3 regions of the Virgibacillus ihumii genome follow, and region 3 is predicted to be linked to each of the others. Evidence: predicted binding sites of a transcription regulator. Region 3 holds the regulator's gene; each other region holds the start of a gene.
What was found. Region 3 encodes CtsR, which represses protease genes until heat stress. Its sites were predicted from a motif close to ATGGTCAATAAAGGTCAAACA; they were not measured.
Positions count from the first base shown of each region.

Region 1: clpP (ATP-dependent Clp endopeptidase proteolytic subunit ClpP) is a predicted target of CtsR. The motif match lies at 4,005-4,025, and genes of this name have one in related genera.
Region 2: HUX68_RS17220 (ATP-dependent Clp protease ATP-binding subunit) is a predicted target of CtsR. The motif match lies at 1,622-1,642, and genes of this name have one in related genera.

Region 1 covers NZ_CACVAN010000001.1:1,491,147-1,497,003, reverse strand. The annotation lists gene rapZ (RNase adapter RapZ) at 1-720, shown strand, start outside; gene HUX68_RS07515 (gluconeogenesis factor YvcK family protein) at 720-1,679, shown strand; gene whiA (DNA-binding protein WhiA) at 1,705-2,658, shown strand; gene HUX68_RS07505 (HPr family phosphocarrier protein) at 2,905-3,159, shown strand; gene clpP (ATP-dependent Clp endopeptidase proteolytic subunit ClpP) at 3,342-3,935, opposite strand; gene HUX68_RS07495 (response regulator) at 4,099-4,710, opposite strand; gene HUX68_RS07490 (HAMP domain-containing sensor histidine kinase) at 4,685-5,857, opposite strand, start outside.
Region 2 covers NZ_CACVAN010000001.1:3,496,746-3,502,602, reverse strand. The annotation lists gene HUX68_RS17220 (ATP-dependent Clp protease ATP-binding subunit) at 1-1,584, opposite strand, end outside; gene HUX68_RS17215 (LCP family protein) at 1,894-2,904, shown strand; gene mbcS (acyl-CoA synthetase MbcS) at 2,960-4,534, opposite strand; gene HUX68_RS17205 (catalase) at 4,697-5,857, opposite strand, start outside.
Region 3 covers NZ_CACVAN010000001.1:2,839,839-2,845,695, forward strand. The annotation lists rRNA gene HUX68_RS13790 (23S ribosomal RNA) at 1-2,037, shown strand, start outside; rRNA gene rrf (5S ribosomal RNA) at 2,199-2,314, shown strand; gene HUX68_RS13800 (MgtC/SapB family protein) at 2,449-3,147, shown strand; gene HUX68_RS13805 (CtsR family transcriptional regulator) at 3,407-3,880, shown strand; gene mcsA (protein-arginine kinase activator protein McsA) at 3,894-4,430, shown strand; gene mcsB (protein-arginine kinase McsB) at 4,427-5,491, shown strand; gene clpC (ATP-dependent protease ATP-binding subunit ClpC) at 5,509-5,857, shown strand, end outside.

The DNA.
Region 1 (5,857 bases), 1.3 Mb from region 3:
AATATCCACAAAGTGGCGTTAGTGATGGATCTGCGCGGCCGCGAGTTTTTTGATTCATTGTTCGAAGCGCTTGACATTTTGGGTGAAGAAAGCTGGCTTCATGAACATATTTTGTTTCTGGATGCGAAGGATGAAGCACTTGTTACAAGATATAAAGAAACAAGACGCGCACATCCACTTGCGGTGGGCGGTCTGCCGCTCAATGGGATTCAGCAGGAGCGTCATATTCTAGATGAACTAAGGGGACGTGCGCAGCGGATTATCGATACGACTAATTTGAAGCCGAGGGAACTGCGGGATAAAATCCTCAAGGCATATACAGAAGACAAGCAGGAAATTTTCTCTGTTCATACCGTTTCATTTGGATTTAAGTACGGCATACCGATTGATGCCGATCTTGTATTTGATGTGCGTTTTTTACCAAATCCACATTATGTGCCGCATATGCAGCCTTTGACCGGGCTGAATCCAGAGGTGTCCTCTTATGTGTTTAAATGGTCTGACACCCAGAAGTTTAACGAGAAGGTTCTAGATATGCTTCAGTTTATGCTGCCGCAATATAAAAAAGAAGGTAAATCACAACTGGTAGTGGCAATCGGCTGTACGGGCGGTCAACACCGGTCAGTCGCACTTGCTGAATATTTTGCCAAGCAGCTGTCGGCAAACTACATTACCCATGTAACACATCGTGATATTGACAAAAGAAAGGGACATTTATAATGCAGAACAACGGTAAACCCAGGGTTGTCGTAATCGGTGGGGGTACAGGCATGCCAGTACTGCTAAGGGGATTGAAAAATTTACCGATTCATCTTACTGCACTTGTGACAGTGGCAGATGATGGCGGAAGTACCGGCAGGCTCCGCAATGAAATGGCAATTCCGGCACCTGGTGATATTCGTAATGTGATTGCTGCTTTATCAGATGCTGAACCAATGCTCCTGGAACTTTTTCAACATCGGTTTGCCTCAGGAAATGGTTTGTCCGGCCATTCAATGGGAAATTTATTGCTGGCTGCGATGACATCAGTTACCGGTGACTTTTATAACGGAATAAAGGAAATTTCCCGGGTATTGAATGTGAAGGGTAAAATTTATCCTATTTCCAACGAAAATATGTCCCTGCATGCAGAAATGGCAGACGGCTCGATTATTTCCGGTGAGTCAAAAATTCCGTTAGCCAATAAACGGATTGAGCGTGTATTTTTAAGCCCTCAGCCTGTGCAGCCGTTTCCGAATGCGTTGAAAGCAATCAGAAATGCGGATTTGGTTGTAATCGCACCTGGCAGCTTATACACAAGTATTTTGTCAAATTTGATTATACCGCAAGTAGATCAGGCACTGCAGCGTACAAATGGAAAAGTAGTATATGTCTGTAATGTCATGACCCAAGCGGGGGAGACAACCGACTATACAGCATCAGACCATGTGCAGGCGATCTGTAACCACATAGGTAATGAAGCGGTTGACTCGATTATTGTGCATAATGAACCAATTAATAAAAGTGTCCGGGATGTGTATGCAGAGGAAAATGCTGAACCGGTTGTCTATGATACAGACCGGTTATTGGAGATGGGGCTCCAGATTATTGAAGGAGACATCATCAATCATTCCAAATCGACACTCAGGCATGATACACATAAAATAGCAAAACTGCTTTATTCGATTATTGAGCAATAATGGTTTGACAGAAGGGGGTGGCAACTTGTCATTTGCATCGGAAATAAAAAAAGAACTTACCGGGATCGAAACGGATACTTGCTGTCAATACGCGGAACTGTCAGCACTTATTCGAATGAATGGCGTAATATCTATGTCACAGCGAAAATACACATTGGATGTACAAACGGAAAATGCTGCGATTGCCCGCCGCATTTATACATTAATCAAGAATCTGTATGATTTGCCAGTTGAATTACTTGTTCGAAAAAAAATGAAGCTGAAGAAAAATAATGTGTACATCGTACGTATAAAAGAAGGTGTAGAAAACCTTTTGACAAAGCTGGAAATTTTGCAGCAGCCGCACACGTTTGTACGGACGATTTCCAAACAGTATTTGAAAAAATCGTGTTGTCAAAAATCTTACCTGCGGGGAGCGTTTCTGGCAGGAGGCTCCATTAATAATCCGGAGACATCGTCCTATCATCTGGAAATTTTTAATGCATATGAGGAACATAATAATGCTTTGTGTAATCTATTGAACAAGTTTGATCTGCGTGCACGAAAACTGGAACGGAAAAAAGGCTATATCACATATTTGAAGGAAGCGGAGAAAATTACGGAGTTTCTGAGCATCATTGGTGCACATAACGCGTTATTTAAATTTGAGGATGTACGGATTGTTCGTGACATGCGGAATTCTGTAAACCGGCTGGTAAATTGTGAGACAGCAAATTTGAACAAAACAATTGGAGCGGCATTCCGGCAAATTGAGAATATTAAGCTGATTGAGCGGACTGTCGGACTTGAAGCATTACCGGAAAAACTGCAGGAAATTGCTGAGTTGCGTGTTAAACATCAGGATGTTTCCCTGAAGGAACTCGGTGAACTTGTATCCACCGGAAAAATATCCAAGTCGGGTGTCAATCACCGTCTGAAAAAGATAGATGAATTTGCCGATAAAATCCAATTTGACACAAAATCTTTGAAATACAAATAGGCTGGCGTATTACGAAAAATTTTTCTTTAGCAGTTAAAAAAGTATAAATACTTTCTTACTGCATAAGTGCAACTAAGGTCGTCATCTAAAGGCTTGGTGACAATCAAGTTTTCTAATGATATACTAGCGTTAATTAAATTCGAATTCATTATTATATGATAAAAGGCTACCATTATATTATATTTGGATGGCAGCCGGATTTTTAATATAATCTGTAAACGATTTCAGCAAGAAAGGATGAGGAGATTGATTGAGAAATCAGTTAAAGTTGAACTGGAAAGTGGGCTTCAGGCAAGACCGGCAGCAATGTTTGTACAGGAAGCAAACAAATTTGCATCACATATATTTCTCGAAAAGGATGGAAAACGTGTCAATGCCAAAAGCATTATGGGGTTGATGAGTTTGGCGGTAACTACTGGCGAAACAATTACACTAATGGCGGAAGGTTCCGATGAAGAACGAGCACTCGACAGCTTAACTGAATTTTGTGTGAATGATTAAAAATGTCTCTGACGTGAAGAGGCATTTTTATTTTGGTTTCAGATCATTATATGTAACGGGAGAGGATCGAATTTATCGACAGAAAGATTGGATATATTGATGGTACAGTGGCCCACAGAAGAAAATTATCGCTGTACATTAAAAAGGCTATCCCAAAACGGAATAGCCTCTGAAACATAACATTATTTCTTTTCTTTATTGTTGGTCAGGATTTTATCAATCAAGCCGTATTCCACTGATTTTTCGGCAGTCATGAAATTATCCCGGTCTGTATCACGGTCGATTACTTCCATTGGCTGACCGGTGCGCTCAGATAGAATCTGGTTGATTTTTTCACGCATTTGAATGATACGTTTTGCATGGATTTCAATATCTGTTGCTTGGCCTTGTGTACCGCCTAATGGCTGGTGAATCATTACTTCACTGTTTGGCAGTGCATATCGTTTTCCTTTTTCACCGGCGGCAAGCAGGAATGCCCCCATTGATGCTGCCATACCTGTGCAAATGGTTGATACGTCAGGTTCAATGAATTGCATCGTGTCGTAAATTGCCATACCGGCTGTAATCGAGCCACCCGGAGAGTTGATGTACAGGGAAATATCCTTATCAGGATCTTCTGCTGCCAGGAAAAGCAATTGTGCAACAATGGAATTGGAAACATTGTCATCGATACCGCTGCCCAGCATAATAATGCGGTCTTTTAATAGACGTGAGTAAATATCATATGCGCGTTCTCCACGGTTTGTCTGTTCAATGACTGTAGGTATTAAATTCATAACGTAGGGTCCTCCTTATTTCATCTTAAAATAATCCAGTTATTTTTTGGATAGTTTCATCATAACTAATAGGTCAAAAAAGGTCAAACAAAAACGTTCAACAAATTCCGCACAAAAATCACATTCTCCATCATTCCCTTTCCGTGATAATATAAACCTGCTGTCAAACAAGTTTATACGTATTTGTCGGACGGCCCTGTTTACCGTATTGTGAAATGATTTCGACTTCCCCCTGGTTTTCAAGATAGTATAAATACCGGTGGACTGTCTGGTAGGCAATGGGCAATGCCTGTTGAATTTCCTTAATCGATGACGGAGCATCCTGATGTACAAGATAATTTTTAATCGAGTTCAAGGTAGTTTTCCGTATACCTTTTTCAACAAAAACATTCTCTTTTTCGGCTGTCAGCCTGGCGATTTTTAAATTAATGCGGATCCGTGAAATAAGATCAGGTGCTTTAATTGGTTTGAGGGCAAAGTCGGTGGCCCCCGCCTGCAAAAATGTGTTGGCAATTTCCTGTCGTTCATCAACTGTTAAAATAATGATTGGCGTATTTTCGTCAATGTTGCGCAGTTCTTTCGTTGCTTTTAATCCATCCCAATCCGGCATATGATAGTCAAGCAGAACAAGGTCAGGCTGCATCTTTTCGAATAATTCCGCCCCCTCTTTTCCGGTGCTTCCTTCGACGACGTCCCAGTCAGCCGATTTGCAAATCTCTGTGAGTGTGAAGCGAATGTCTTCATTATCATCAACTATTAATATGGTAATACTCATCGGTATTTTCACCTGCTTTACTGATAGGTAATTTAATATTCAGTTGTGTATGGTTTCCAGGAATACTTTTGATGTCAATTGTGCCATGATGGTTTTCTATGACGCGTTTCACAAATGAAAGTCCCAATCCGGATGAATTTCTGGTACTGAATCCTTCTTTCCAGATTTCCTTCAAATGGGCCGAATCGATACCAGGTCCATTATCCTGGATTCTTATTAAAATTCTTGTATCTATACTTTTGACAGTGATGTGGATATATCCTGCTTTTCCGTCGAATGAATGGATGGCATTTTCCAGTATGTTGGAGATCGCCCTGGAAAAACGGATTTTGTTCACAACAATATACGGTAAACTTTCATCCAGATCGATAATTAATTCTACCTGCTGCTCATTCATATTAAGGTGGCTTGTTACATACTCGAGCAATTCTTTGACAGATAACTTCTGTTTCATTTGATCATGAAGAATTTCGGAAATCATGTCCTTCATCTTTGAAATGGAACGATCAATTCTGTTGACATAATTTTTCAGTGAATGGTCATTTTTTGCCTGCATTTTCATCTGAATGAGTGAGATTAACCCTTCGACCGTAACCAGTGGTGTTTTCAAATCGTGAACCAGCATATTTACTTCCTCATGAACTTTAGAGTCGACAAGTGCGGAGCGTGTTTTCTGCAATACCTCTCCCTGAACCTGAAATTTCCGCAATGTATCAATCTGTTTATTAAAAAGGTGACTCAGCAATGTAACGGAAATTGCAATTGTTAGAAACACACTGAAAAAGACGGTTGCCAAAGTGTTGAACAAGTTGTTTCCTGTGAGATAACTGTCAGCAATTTTAATGCTTGCCGCCAAATCATTCGAACCGGCTCCAAATCCCGTCAGTGCCGGAATAAGCTGCATCCACTGTACAGCCAGCAGAACCAGAAATAATATAATGGAAAAAATAAAATAAAAATGTTTATGCTTTGGTATATATTGCAGCAGGAAAATAATGATGCCGATTGTCAGGAAATACCCCAAATATGAAAAGTGCTCTAAATAAATTTGATTAAAGATTGTTAAACTCAGCAAGACAGTACCAATGTAGGCAAAGGACCATGACAAGGTTGTCAACTTTTTCCGAAAGGGCTGTAAAATAAGCAT
Region 2 (5,857 bases), 660 kb from region 3:
AAGCAGCAGGATTGAATAAGGATTGCGGCGTACCCGCTCAGTTAATTGTCCTGCTTCCTCATGTCCTACATAGCCTGGAGGTGAACCGATAATTTTAGACACCGCGTGTTTTTCCATATACTCACTCATATCAAGTCGGAGCAGGCTATCACGTGAACCGAATAATTCCTCAGAGAGGGCTTTCGTCAGTTCCGTTTTTCCGACACCAGTTGGTCCTATAAACAAGAATGAACCAATTGGACGATATTTCGATTTCAATCCAGCACGGCTGCGGCGGACTGCTTTGGCCACTTTGTTAACCGCTTCGGCCTGTCCAATCACTTTTGTGCCAAGGTTTTCAGCAAGATCTCTCATTTTTTCCTGTTCATCTCGTGCCAGTTTTGTTACAGGAATACCTGTTTTCTCCTCGACGATCAGCTGAATGTCGGAAATATCGACATCAATGACTTGTTCATCATCTTTTGCTTTGTCCAGTTGCTTTTGCAGCTGGATTTCCTGATATCTCAGATTTGCTGCACGTTCATAATCTTCCTGTTCAGCTGCTTGTTCTTTTTCCTTCACGATCTCATCCATTTTTTGCTGAATGGAGTTGGAATCCTTCTCAGCGTTAGCAAGATTCAATCTTGAACCGACTTCATCCATCAGATCAATTGCTTTATCCGGCAAAAAACGATCCTGAATATAGCGCTGTGACAAGGTAACAAACGCATGGATTGCCTCATCGGAATAACGAACCTCATGAAATTTTTCATAGCGATCTTTAATGCCGTTCAAAATTTTCACTGCATCTTCAACGGAAGGTTCCTTGACGATAATTGGCTGAAAACGGCGTTCCAAGGCTGCATCTTTTTCAATTTTACGATATTCCTTCAGTGTTGTTGCACCAATCAATTGCATTTCACCGCGTGCCAGTGCAGGTTTTAAAATGTTCCCGGCATCCATTTGCGAACCTTCTGCAGTACCTGCTCCAACTAAGAGATGAATTTCATCGACAAACAGGATGACATCCTGGCGTTCCTGCAGTTCCTGTACAAGTTGCTTCATTCGCTCTTCAAATTGACCGCGGACACCTGTATTGGCAACAAGTGATGCAACATCCAGCAGATAAATTTCCTTATTCATCAATTTAGCCGGAACATCACCTTCCGTAATCTTTAGTGCCAGCCCTTCCGCAATTGCGGTTTTACCAACACCAGGTTCACCAATCAGCACCGGATTATTCTTATTACGGCGATTCAATGTTTCAACAACACGTTTTACTTCATTGTCACGCCCAATGACCGGATCAATCAGTCCTGCTCGCGCTGCATGGGTTACATTTTTGCCCATTTCATCAAGCAGCCCATTGCCGTTTCCGGTATTCTGCTGTGTTTTCGTACCTGTGAAACTTTGACCATTACCTTGGAAAAATTTATCGGCAAATCCGCCTTGCTGACCATGTCCGGAATTCATTCCGCCATTCATCATCTGACCTTGAATTTCACGAAAACATTTATTACATACATGCATTTGCATCGTTTCATTGTTTATTTGCATAGCTACATTTATTGTTGCTGGTTGAATACCACAATTTTGACATTTCATGTGTCATTCCTCCTAGTAAATAAATTATCAAGGTTTGACTTTGACTATCTTTGACCTTTGATTATTATTATACTCTGACCTTATTTGACTTTCAAGTGATTTGGTCAAATTTTTTTGATTAATTTTTTGACCAAAATAAACAACGGCGCCCCACCGTCATAACGCGTTATAGTTATTGTTATCACGGCTTTTTTCATCTATAATAGTTTACACAATTATATAGGACATTTTGCCCGTTTATAATAAATTTTTCCGAAATCAGCATTTTATAAACATAACTATTGATCAAACATATTAGGGGGAGATTGGATGGATGAATCCAGATTAAATCGCAGAAGGCATAAACGTAAATCATGGAAGAGACCTGTCCTGCTAATTATTCTTTTACTATTATTACTGGTTGCTGTGATTGTCATTTATGCCGCTTATCAAGGTTTTCAGGCTGCGGAAGAAGCATATAATGGTTTGGATCGCCCCGGTGAAAAATCAGCATTGCGAAATGAGCCTGTCACCATCGGCGAAGATCCCATCTCCCTATTATTAATCGGCGTGGAGACATACGCAACAGATGGTCAAAACGGCCGTGCCGATACATTGGTCGTTGTTACACTGAATCCTGAGACTAACAAGATGACAATGACATCGGTTCCCCGTGATACACGGGTAAATCTATCAGCCGAAGCAGTTGGCCAGTATGCCGGATTTCATAAAATCAACGCTGCCTATACGTATGGTTCCATCACCGGGTATGGTGGTAATAAACTGACGGTCGAAGCAGTTGAAGATACGCTTCAAATACCGATTGACGAATACATTGCAGTTAACTTTAAAGGATTCCGCAACATCGTAAACGCCCTTGGCGGGGTCACCCTTAATATTAAGAAAGGTTTTTGGGAGAAAAATATTTTTAACAATAACAAACGAATCTATTTTGAAGAAGGAAAAACAACGTTGAATGGCGAAGAAGCGCTTGCATTTGTACGGATGCGTAAGCGAGATGTCAACACTGTTTATTCACGGGATGAACGGCAGCGGCAGTTTATTCAGGCTGCGGTGGACAAAGCAATATCTGTCAGAACCTTATTCAATCTTGGAGAGATTTCAAATATCCTTGGCAAAAATGTCGAGACCAGTCTCAGACCAATGGAGATTTTTAAACTGATGCGAACTTATGCGTCACTAGATTCGTCACAAATTCAAACCATTGAAGTCGAAGGGTCCGACCAGCGTGTAGGTGGATCGGTATATTTTATTCCATCTGAAGAGGGATTAAATCAGGCAACGGGTAAATTGAGGGAATCGCTTGGTATATCAAAATAACAAAAAACCCAAGCACAGCTGCCAGCTGTACTTGGGTTTTTCACCTATATCATCTCTACTGTTTCGCTTTCTCCTTTTGTCGTAACTCTACACGCCTGATCTTTCCGGAAGTCGTTTTTGGCAGTTCGTCAATAAACGCTATTTCTCTCGGATATTTATACGGCGCTGTTGATTGCTTCACATGATCCTGAAGTGTTTTGACCAGTTCGTCATTGCCGTCAACACCCGGACGCAATACAACGAATGCCTTCACAATATTCCCGCGAATTTCATGCGGACTTGCGACAACCGCACATTCCTGAACAGACGGATGTTTGACGAGGGCATCCTCTACCTCAAATGGGCCAATCGTATAGCCGGAACTGATAATGATATCATCACTGCGGCCTTCAAACCAGAAATATCCTTCTTCATCTTTGGATGCCTGGTCACCGGTAATATAATAATCACCGCGTCTTGACATGCTTGTACGCTCTGAATCTTTGTAGTACTCACGGAACAATGCCGGACAATCCAGCTTCACTGCAATGTCACCAACTTCACCGGCAGGCAAGGGATCACCGTTTTCGTCAACGACCTCAACATCGTTGCCCGGAGTCGGTTTCCCCATTGCGCCTGGTATTACCTTCGTATCTTTCATAAAACCGAGCAATAACGTATTCTCGGTTTGACCATAGCCGTCACGAACGGTTACATCAAAGTATTTCTGGAATGTATCAATCACTTCCCTGTTCAGCGGTTCACCTGCCGAAACTGCGCTGTGCAGCGCCGGGAGCTGATAATCATCGAGATTGTCCACTTTAGCCATCAGCCGGTATTCCGTTGGCGTACAACATAATACATTGATGTCCTCGTCCTGCAGCAATCCCAAATATGTCTTCGGATCAAATTTACCATTATAAACAAAACCGGTTGCACCCGCACCTAATACGGACAGGAACGGACTCCAGATCCACTTTTGCCAGCCTGGCCCTGCAGTCGCCCAGACTTTATCTCCTTCATTAATCGAAAGCCAGTTTGCCGAGGCGGTTTTCAGATGTGCATAGCCCCAGCCATGTGTATGTACTACGCCTTTTGGATTTCCCGTTGTTCCGGACGTATACGGTAAAAATGCGATGTCATCGCTTTTTGTATCAGCCATTTCCAGCTCGTCCGATGCATTTTCTTTCAAATCATCAAGACTGTGCCAACCATCGACCTGTTTTCCGACTGAAAATAACGTTAGATCATCATATTCTTTTATATCTTTATACTGATCAACGAAAGGATAGTAGCTGACAACACCGCTGACTTCCCCGTGGCTAACACGGTATTGCAGGTCTTTTGTTTTCAGCATTTCTGAGCTTGGAATAATAATTATTCCGGTCTTCAGCGCTGCCAGATATGTTTCATATGCTCCAATCAACCGGGGGATCATAACCAGAATTTTGTCCCCATGTTTCAAGCCCTGTTCCAGAAAAACATTCCCAATCTTGTTTACATTTTTTATTAATTGATCATACGTAATTTCTTTTGCGTCACCTGCTTCATTTTGCCAAATCAATGCTTTTCGGGCAGGATCTTTTGCAAAACGCTCCATTTCCATCACAATGTTGTAGTCTTTCGGAGCAATCAAATCTTCCCTGTTCATGCTATCAACTCCAATTCTTGTGGATAGTTCCATTATAGCAAACGTTCGGAATATTTGAAACGAAAGACATAGGATCTAACTACCCACGGTGATATGTACAGTAGAAAATAGGAAAAAAGCGGGGGCCACATACCTGGACCCTCGCTTGTCCATGCCTCATCTTCACACATTCCTATTCCAATGGCGATGTTGAGACACTGCATCCACATATGCAGAAAGAAATTGTTCCACATCTTCACCCGTTACGACACCGGCAACATCCGTAATACCCGCTTCATGAAGGATAGCGATACCCTCACCTGTTGCACCGATTGGTTTATAATGATTGAACATTTCGGTTACAAAATAGCCTGCTTGTTTTTGGAAGTTGGCATCCGTTTCTGCACCGCCAGCTACATACACTGCATCAAACAGTACGGGATGTCCCGTATCAAACGTGCCAACGGCCTCAATTTCTGTGCCATCATCACCGTGGATTTTGCCCAGTTTGGAGCTAATCACCGTTGGATACGTCTTATTTTCTTTCAATCCATCCAGCACTTTTTGCACTGCTTCACCAGTAAATCCATCATCAAGTAAAACCCCAATTTTCATCGTATCCGGCTTATTGACCGTATTTGCCTGACTGAGTGCCGGTGAAGATTTGGTCACATTCGATCCTCCTTCCGTCGGGACTTGTACACCAATATTTGCAGCAACCTCTTGAGAGAGTTCCAAATTAATATTCGTAATCATATTCACTACCTGCTGGCGGATAGATTTGTCATTCACCATACCGAGCTCAAAGCTAAACGCTTCTTTAATATGCGTTTTTTCCACATCTGTCATGCTGTTGTAAAATAGTGTGGCCTGTGAGAAATGATCTTTAAAGCTTTCACTTCTGGCCTGGATCTTACGTCCGTCGACTTTTTCCTGATAATGGGCATAGCCCCCTTCCGCTTCTGTTGCAACAGATGGTGTATTGCTGGCAATGGAATTGTTGTGATAGCTTGTCTTGCCTACATTGATTGTCTGTCTTCCATAGCCATCCCGTTGATTGTTATGGAAAGGGGAGACTGGCCGATTAATCGGCAATTCGTGGAAATTCGGTCCGCCAAGCCTGATCAACTGCGTATCCGTATAGGAAAACAAGCGCCCCTGCAGTAATGGGTCATTGGAAAAATCGATGCCGGGCACCACACTTCCCGGGTGAAATGCCACTTGCTCTGTCTCAGCAAAAACGTTGTCAACATTGCGGTTGAGTGTCATTCTGCCAACCACTTTAACAGGCACTTCTTCTTCCGGCCATAATTTCGTTGGATCTAATATATCAAAATCAAATTT
Region 3 (5,857 bases):
CTCAAGGGAAGCGTACCGGAGGTAGAGCACTGATTGGACGAGGGGCCCTCACCGGGTTACCGAATTCAGTCAAACTCCGAATGCCGGTTACGTAGCCTTGGGAGTCAGACTATGGGTGATAAGGTTCATAGTCGAAAGGGAAACAGCCCAGACCGCCAGCTAAGGTCCCAAAGTATACGTTAAGTGGAAAAGGATGTGGCGTTGCCCAGACAACCAGGATGTTGGCTTAGAAGCAGCCATCATTTAAAGAGTGCGTAATAGCTCACTGGTCGAGTGACGCTGCGCCGAAAATGTACCGGGGCTAAACGTATCACCGAAGCTGCGGATTGTTCTTCGAACAATGGTAGGAGAGCGTTCCAGGCGCTGTGAAGTCAGACCGTGAGGACTGGTGGAGCACCTGGAAGTGAGAATGCCGGTATGAGTAGCGAAAAAAGAGTGAGAATCTCTTTCACCGAAAGCCTAAGGTTTCCTGAGGAAGGCTCGTCCTCTCAGGGTTAGTCGGGACCTAAGCCGAGGCCGAAAGGCGTAGGCGATGGACAACAGGTCGATATTCCTGTACCACCTCATGAGCGTTTGAGCGACGGGGGGACGCAGGAGGAGAAGGAAAGCGCACCGATGGACGTGTGCGTCCAAGCAGTAAGGCAGTTGGATAGGTAAATCCGTCCAATAATGCCGAGCTGTGATGGGGAGGGAAATAGAGTACCGAAGTTCCTGCATCCACACTGCCAAGAAAAGCCTCTAGTGAGTTCATAGGTGCCCGTACCGCAAACCGACACAGGTAGGCGAGGAGAGAATCCTAAGGTGAGCGGGAGAACTCTCGTTAAGGAACTCGGCAAAATGACCCCGTAACTTCGGGAGAAGGGGTGCTTGCTTACGAGTGAGCCGCAGTGAATAGGCCCAAGCGACTGTTTAGCAAAAACACAGGTCTCTGCGAAGCCGAAAGGCGAAGTATAGGGGCTGACACCTGCCCGGTGCTGGAAGGTTAAGGGGAAGCGTTAGCACTTCGGTGCGAAGCGCAGAACCGAAGCCCCAGTAAACGGCGGCCGTAACTATAACGGTCCTAAGGTAGCGAAATTCCTTGTCGGGTAAGTTCCGACCCGCACGAAAGGTGCAACGACTTGGGCACTGTCTCAACGAGAGACCCGGTGAAATTATACGATGTGTGAAGATGCACATTACCCGCGACAGGACGGAAAGACCCCGTGGAGCTTTACTGTAGCCTGATATTGAATGTTGGTACAGCTTGTACAGGATAGGTGGGAGCCATTGAACCCGGAGCGCCAGCTTCGGTGGAGGCACCCGTGGGATACCACCCTGGCTGTACGGACCTTCTAACCCAGGGCCGTAATCCGGTCCGGAGACAGTGTCAGGCGGGCAGTTTGACTGGGGCGGTCGCCTCCCAAAAGGTAACGGAGGCGCCCAAAGGTTCCCTCAGAATGGTTGGAAATCATTCGCATGAGTGTAAAGGCAGAAGGGAGCTTGACTGCGAGACCTACAAGTCGAGCAGGGACGAAAGTCGGGCTTAGTGATCCGGTGGTTCCGCATGGAAGGGCCATCGCTCAACGGATAAAAGCTACCCCGGGGATAACAGGCTTATCTCCCCCAAGAGTTCACATCGACGGGGAGGTTTGGCACCTCGATGTCGGCTCATCGCATCCTGGGGCTGTAGTCGGTCCCACGGGTTGGGCTGTTCGCCCATTAAAGCGGTACGCGAGCTGGGTTCAGAACGTCGTGAGACAGTTCGGTCCCTATCCGTCGTGGGCGTTGGAAGTTTGCGAGGAGCTGTCCTTAGTACGAGAGGACCGGGATGGACACACCGCTGGTGTACCAGTTGTTCCGCCAGGAGCACAGCTGGGTAGCTACGTGTGGCAAGGATAAGTGCTGAAAGCATCTAAGCATGAAGCCCCCCTCAAGATGAAACTTCCCATCACTTCGAGTGAGTAAGATCCCTCAGAGACGATGAGGTAGATAGGTCCGAGGTGGAAGCGTGGTGACACGTGGAGCTGACGGATACTAATCGATCGAGGACTTAACTAAACAGCTTTTGATGGTGCGTTGCATATACGCTTATTCAGTTTTCAGGGTATAAATTCCTGAATAGCTCTTGCATTTTTTATCGAAAATGCCTATAATATATCTTGTCTTGAAAAATGAGGGAGAACATCGTGACGAAAGATGTCATGGTTCCAGCCCGAAGGTCTGGTAGCAATAGCGGAGAGGTCACACCTGTTCCCATGCCGAACACAGCAGTTAAGCTCTCCAGCGCCGATGGTAGTTGGGGCTTTGCCCCTGCAAGAGTAGGACGCCGCCAGGCAAATAAAAAAATCCGGAATACAATATTGTATTCCGGATTTTTTTGTATTGAAATGCATATATTTTACAAACAACGATAATTAAAATAGGATATAAATAATATACATTGTTATAATGCAAGGGGAGATAAAATGAATGGCTGATATGATTGATCAATTATTCGGTGAGCACTTTTTAACGATAATGATTCGGGTATTAATAGCTCTCGTCCTATCCGGATTGATTGGCTTTGAAAGGGAATTGAAAAGACATTCTGCCGGATTTCGTACGCATATATTGGTAGGTGTGGGCTCATGTTTGATGATGCTTTTGTCTCTATATGGTTTTGAGGCATTTATTGATGAGTATGATAATATCCGGTTTGATCCGGCGCGTATTCCCTCGTATGTTATCAGTGGTATTGGATTTCTTGGAGCGGGTACGATTATTGTGAATGGCATGACTATCCGCGGATTGACAACTGCTGCGTCCATATGGGCAGTTGCTGGTTTAGGTCTTGTGGTTGGGGCAGGGATGTATGCACCTGCAGTATTTACGACATTCGTTATATTACTGAGTCTCGTCTTTTTAAATAATATTGAAAAAATGTTTTCGAAGAGTCGTTCTTCCGATCTGATTGAAATTGTTGCTTTTTCCGATTTGAAAATAGAAAAGGTGATCGCTATATTTGAGTCATTTCAGTTAAGTATAAAACAAGTGGAAATTGAAAAGGAAGATATAGCTCTGCAAAATATTTTTATAAAAATTAATCATGATTCGAAATTGGACCGTATGCGTCTGTTTGCTGAGATATCGAAGCTGGAGCATGTTAAAAATATTACAGAACGAAAATGAGAAAGACCTTGCGTGATATTACGCAGGGTCTTTGTTTACAAATTTGGATAATCAACGGATGGCCGGCATTCACAATGTAAACCGAACGTAATAATGATTCCATGTTTCATTCAATTAAATTTTGTCTAAAATATATATAGAACGAAGTGCTTTTCATTGCCGATTTTTTACAGTATAATGATTACATAGTCAAAGATAGTCAAAGTCAAAATCAACAGGTTGTAAATTTACAGATGAGCGCTTAAGAGGAGGAGGGCAAATGAATAACATCTCAGACATCATTGAACAGCATTTAAAACAAATTTTGGAAGCTGCCAGGCAGGAATCAATCGAAATAAAGCGAAGTGAAATAGCAGACCAGTTTCAATGTGTGCCATCACAAATAAATTATGTGATTAATACTCGCTTCACAGTGGAAAAAGGGTATATAGTGGAAAGTAAACGAGGTGGCGGCGGGTATATCCGTATTATCCGAATCAAGCATCAGGATAAAGCTGAATTAATCGACGATATCATTGAAATGATCAATCCAACCGTTACACAGCATGCCGCTTTGGATGTACTGGAACGCTTAATGGAGGAGCAGCTGATTACAGCACGTGAGGCAAAAATAATGTTAAGTGTGATTGACAGAAAAACATTGGCGTTTCAATTGCCATTGCGTGATGAAGTACGTGCGCGGGTGATGACCGCGATGCTGTCTACGCTGAAATATTTAAACAAAGAAGAGTAAAGGGGGAGGATGTATGGAATGCCAGGAGTGCCACAATCGTACAGCCACACTTCACTTTACACAAGTGATAAACGGCAATAAAACGGAAGTTCATGTATGTGAAAAGTGTGCACAGGAAAAAGGATATATGACGTATCCGGATGATGAATATTCACTTCATAATTTATTGGCGGGCCTATTTAATTTTGATGCGCCATCAATGGAAAGTCCGCAAAACACTCCCTATAAACAAAAAGAGGATTTGCAGTGCTCGCAGTGTGGCATGACCTTTACGGAATTTAAACAAGTCGGTAAATTCGGATGTGCGGAATGTTATCATGCGTTTTCGGATCGGCTGGATCCTATTTTCCGACGAGTTCACAGTGGAAATACACGGCACAATGGAAAAGTGCCCCAGCGAAAAGGCGGCGATTTGTATACGAAAAAACAAATCGAAGCCCATAAGGAAGAATTGCAGCGCTTGATAAAGGATGAAGCGTTTGAGGAAGCGGCAAAAGTCCGGGATAGGATCAGAGAATTGGAGAATCAAAAGCGGGGTGAAAATTCATGACCCTACAACAATTTATGAATGAGGCAATTAGCCCGTGGATGCGTGAGGAAGGGCCGGACAGTGATATCGTACTGAGCAGCAGAATCAGACTCGCTCGCAATTTTGCATCGTATGCATACCCGATTTTGGCAAAAGAAGACGATCTTCACCAAATCGGTACGTATATGCAGGAGCATTATGCACACCAGTCATTTCAGGATTACGAGGACTTTGAATTTATTCCGTTAAAAAATCTGACTGCTGTGCAAAAACGTGTATTGGTTGAAAAGCATCTGATCAGTCCGCACCTGGCGGAACATGACGGCACATCTGCTGTTCTTATTTCGAAAAATGAGCAGGTATCGGTCATGATTAATGAAGAAGACCATATGCGTGTTCAACTTTATTTTCCGGGTCTTCAATTGAATAAGGCACTGAAAAAAGCATTCGAGTTTGATGACTGGCTGGAGGAAAAAATAGATTTTGCATTTGATGAAACGAGGGGATATTTAACAAGCTGTCCGACCAATGTGGGTACCGGAATGCGTGCGTCGGTCATGATGCATTTGCCGGCGCTTGCGTTAACCCGGCAAATTAACCAGATGATTCCCGCAATCAATCAGCTAGGTCTGGTTGTTCGGGGAATTTATGGGGAAGGCAGTGAAGCGGTAGGAAACATTTTTCAGATTTCCAACCAGATTACCCTTGGTAAATCAGAGGAAGATATCGTTGAAGATTTACAAAGTGTCGTTCACCAATTAATTGAGCATGAGCGGAAAGCGCGTCAGCAGATTATGAGGCGCTCAGGGACCAACCTGGAAGACAGAATTTTTCGCTCGTACGGTGTTCTGGAGTACAGTCGAATTATAGAATCGAAGGAAGCTGCCAGATGTTTATCAAATGTACGTTTGGGAATTGACATGGGAATCATCAACAATGTTTCACATAATATACTTAATGAGTTAATGGTATTAACGCAGCCAGGCTTTTTACAGCAATATGCGGGAAAAACGTTATCACCGAATGAGCGTGATGTATTACGGGCATCGCTTATTCGTGAGAGATTGCAGTTAGAGAAATAGATTGGAGGAAATTGGATATGATGTTTGGACGATTTACGGAACGAGCGCAAAAAGTATTGGCGTTATCCCAGGAGGAGGCAGTTCGACTGGGTCACAACAATATCGGTACGGAGCATGTGTTACTTGGCTTGGTGCGGGAAGGAGACGGAATTGCTGCAAAGGCCCTGCAATCATTAGGGCTGGAAGTTTCCAAGATTCAGGAGGAAGTGGAAAAACTCATTGGTGTGGGGAAACAGCCGATGCAGACGATTCATTATACACCACGTGCCAAAAAAGTAGTGGAACTGTCACAGGATGAGGCCCGCAAGCTCGGTCACTCATATGTCGGAACAGAACATATTTTGCTTGGATTAATCCGTGAAGGAG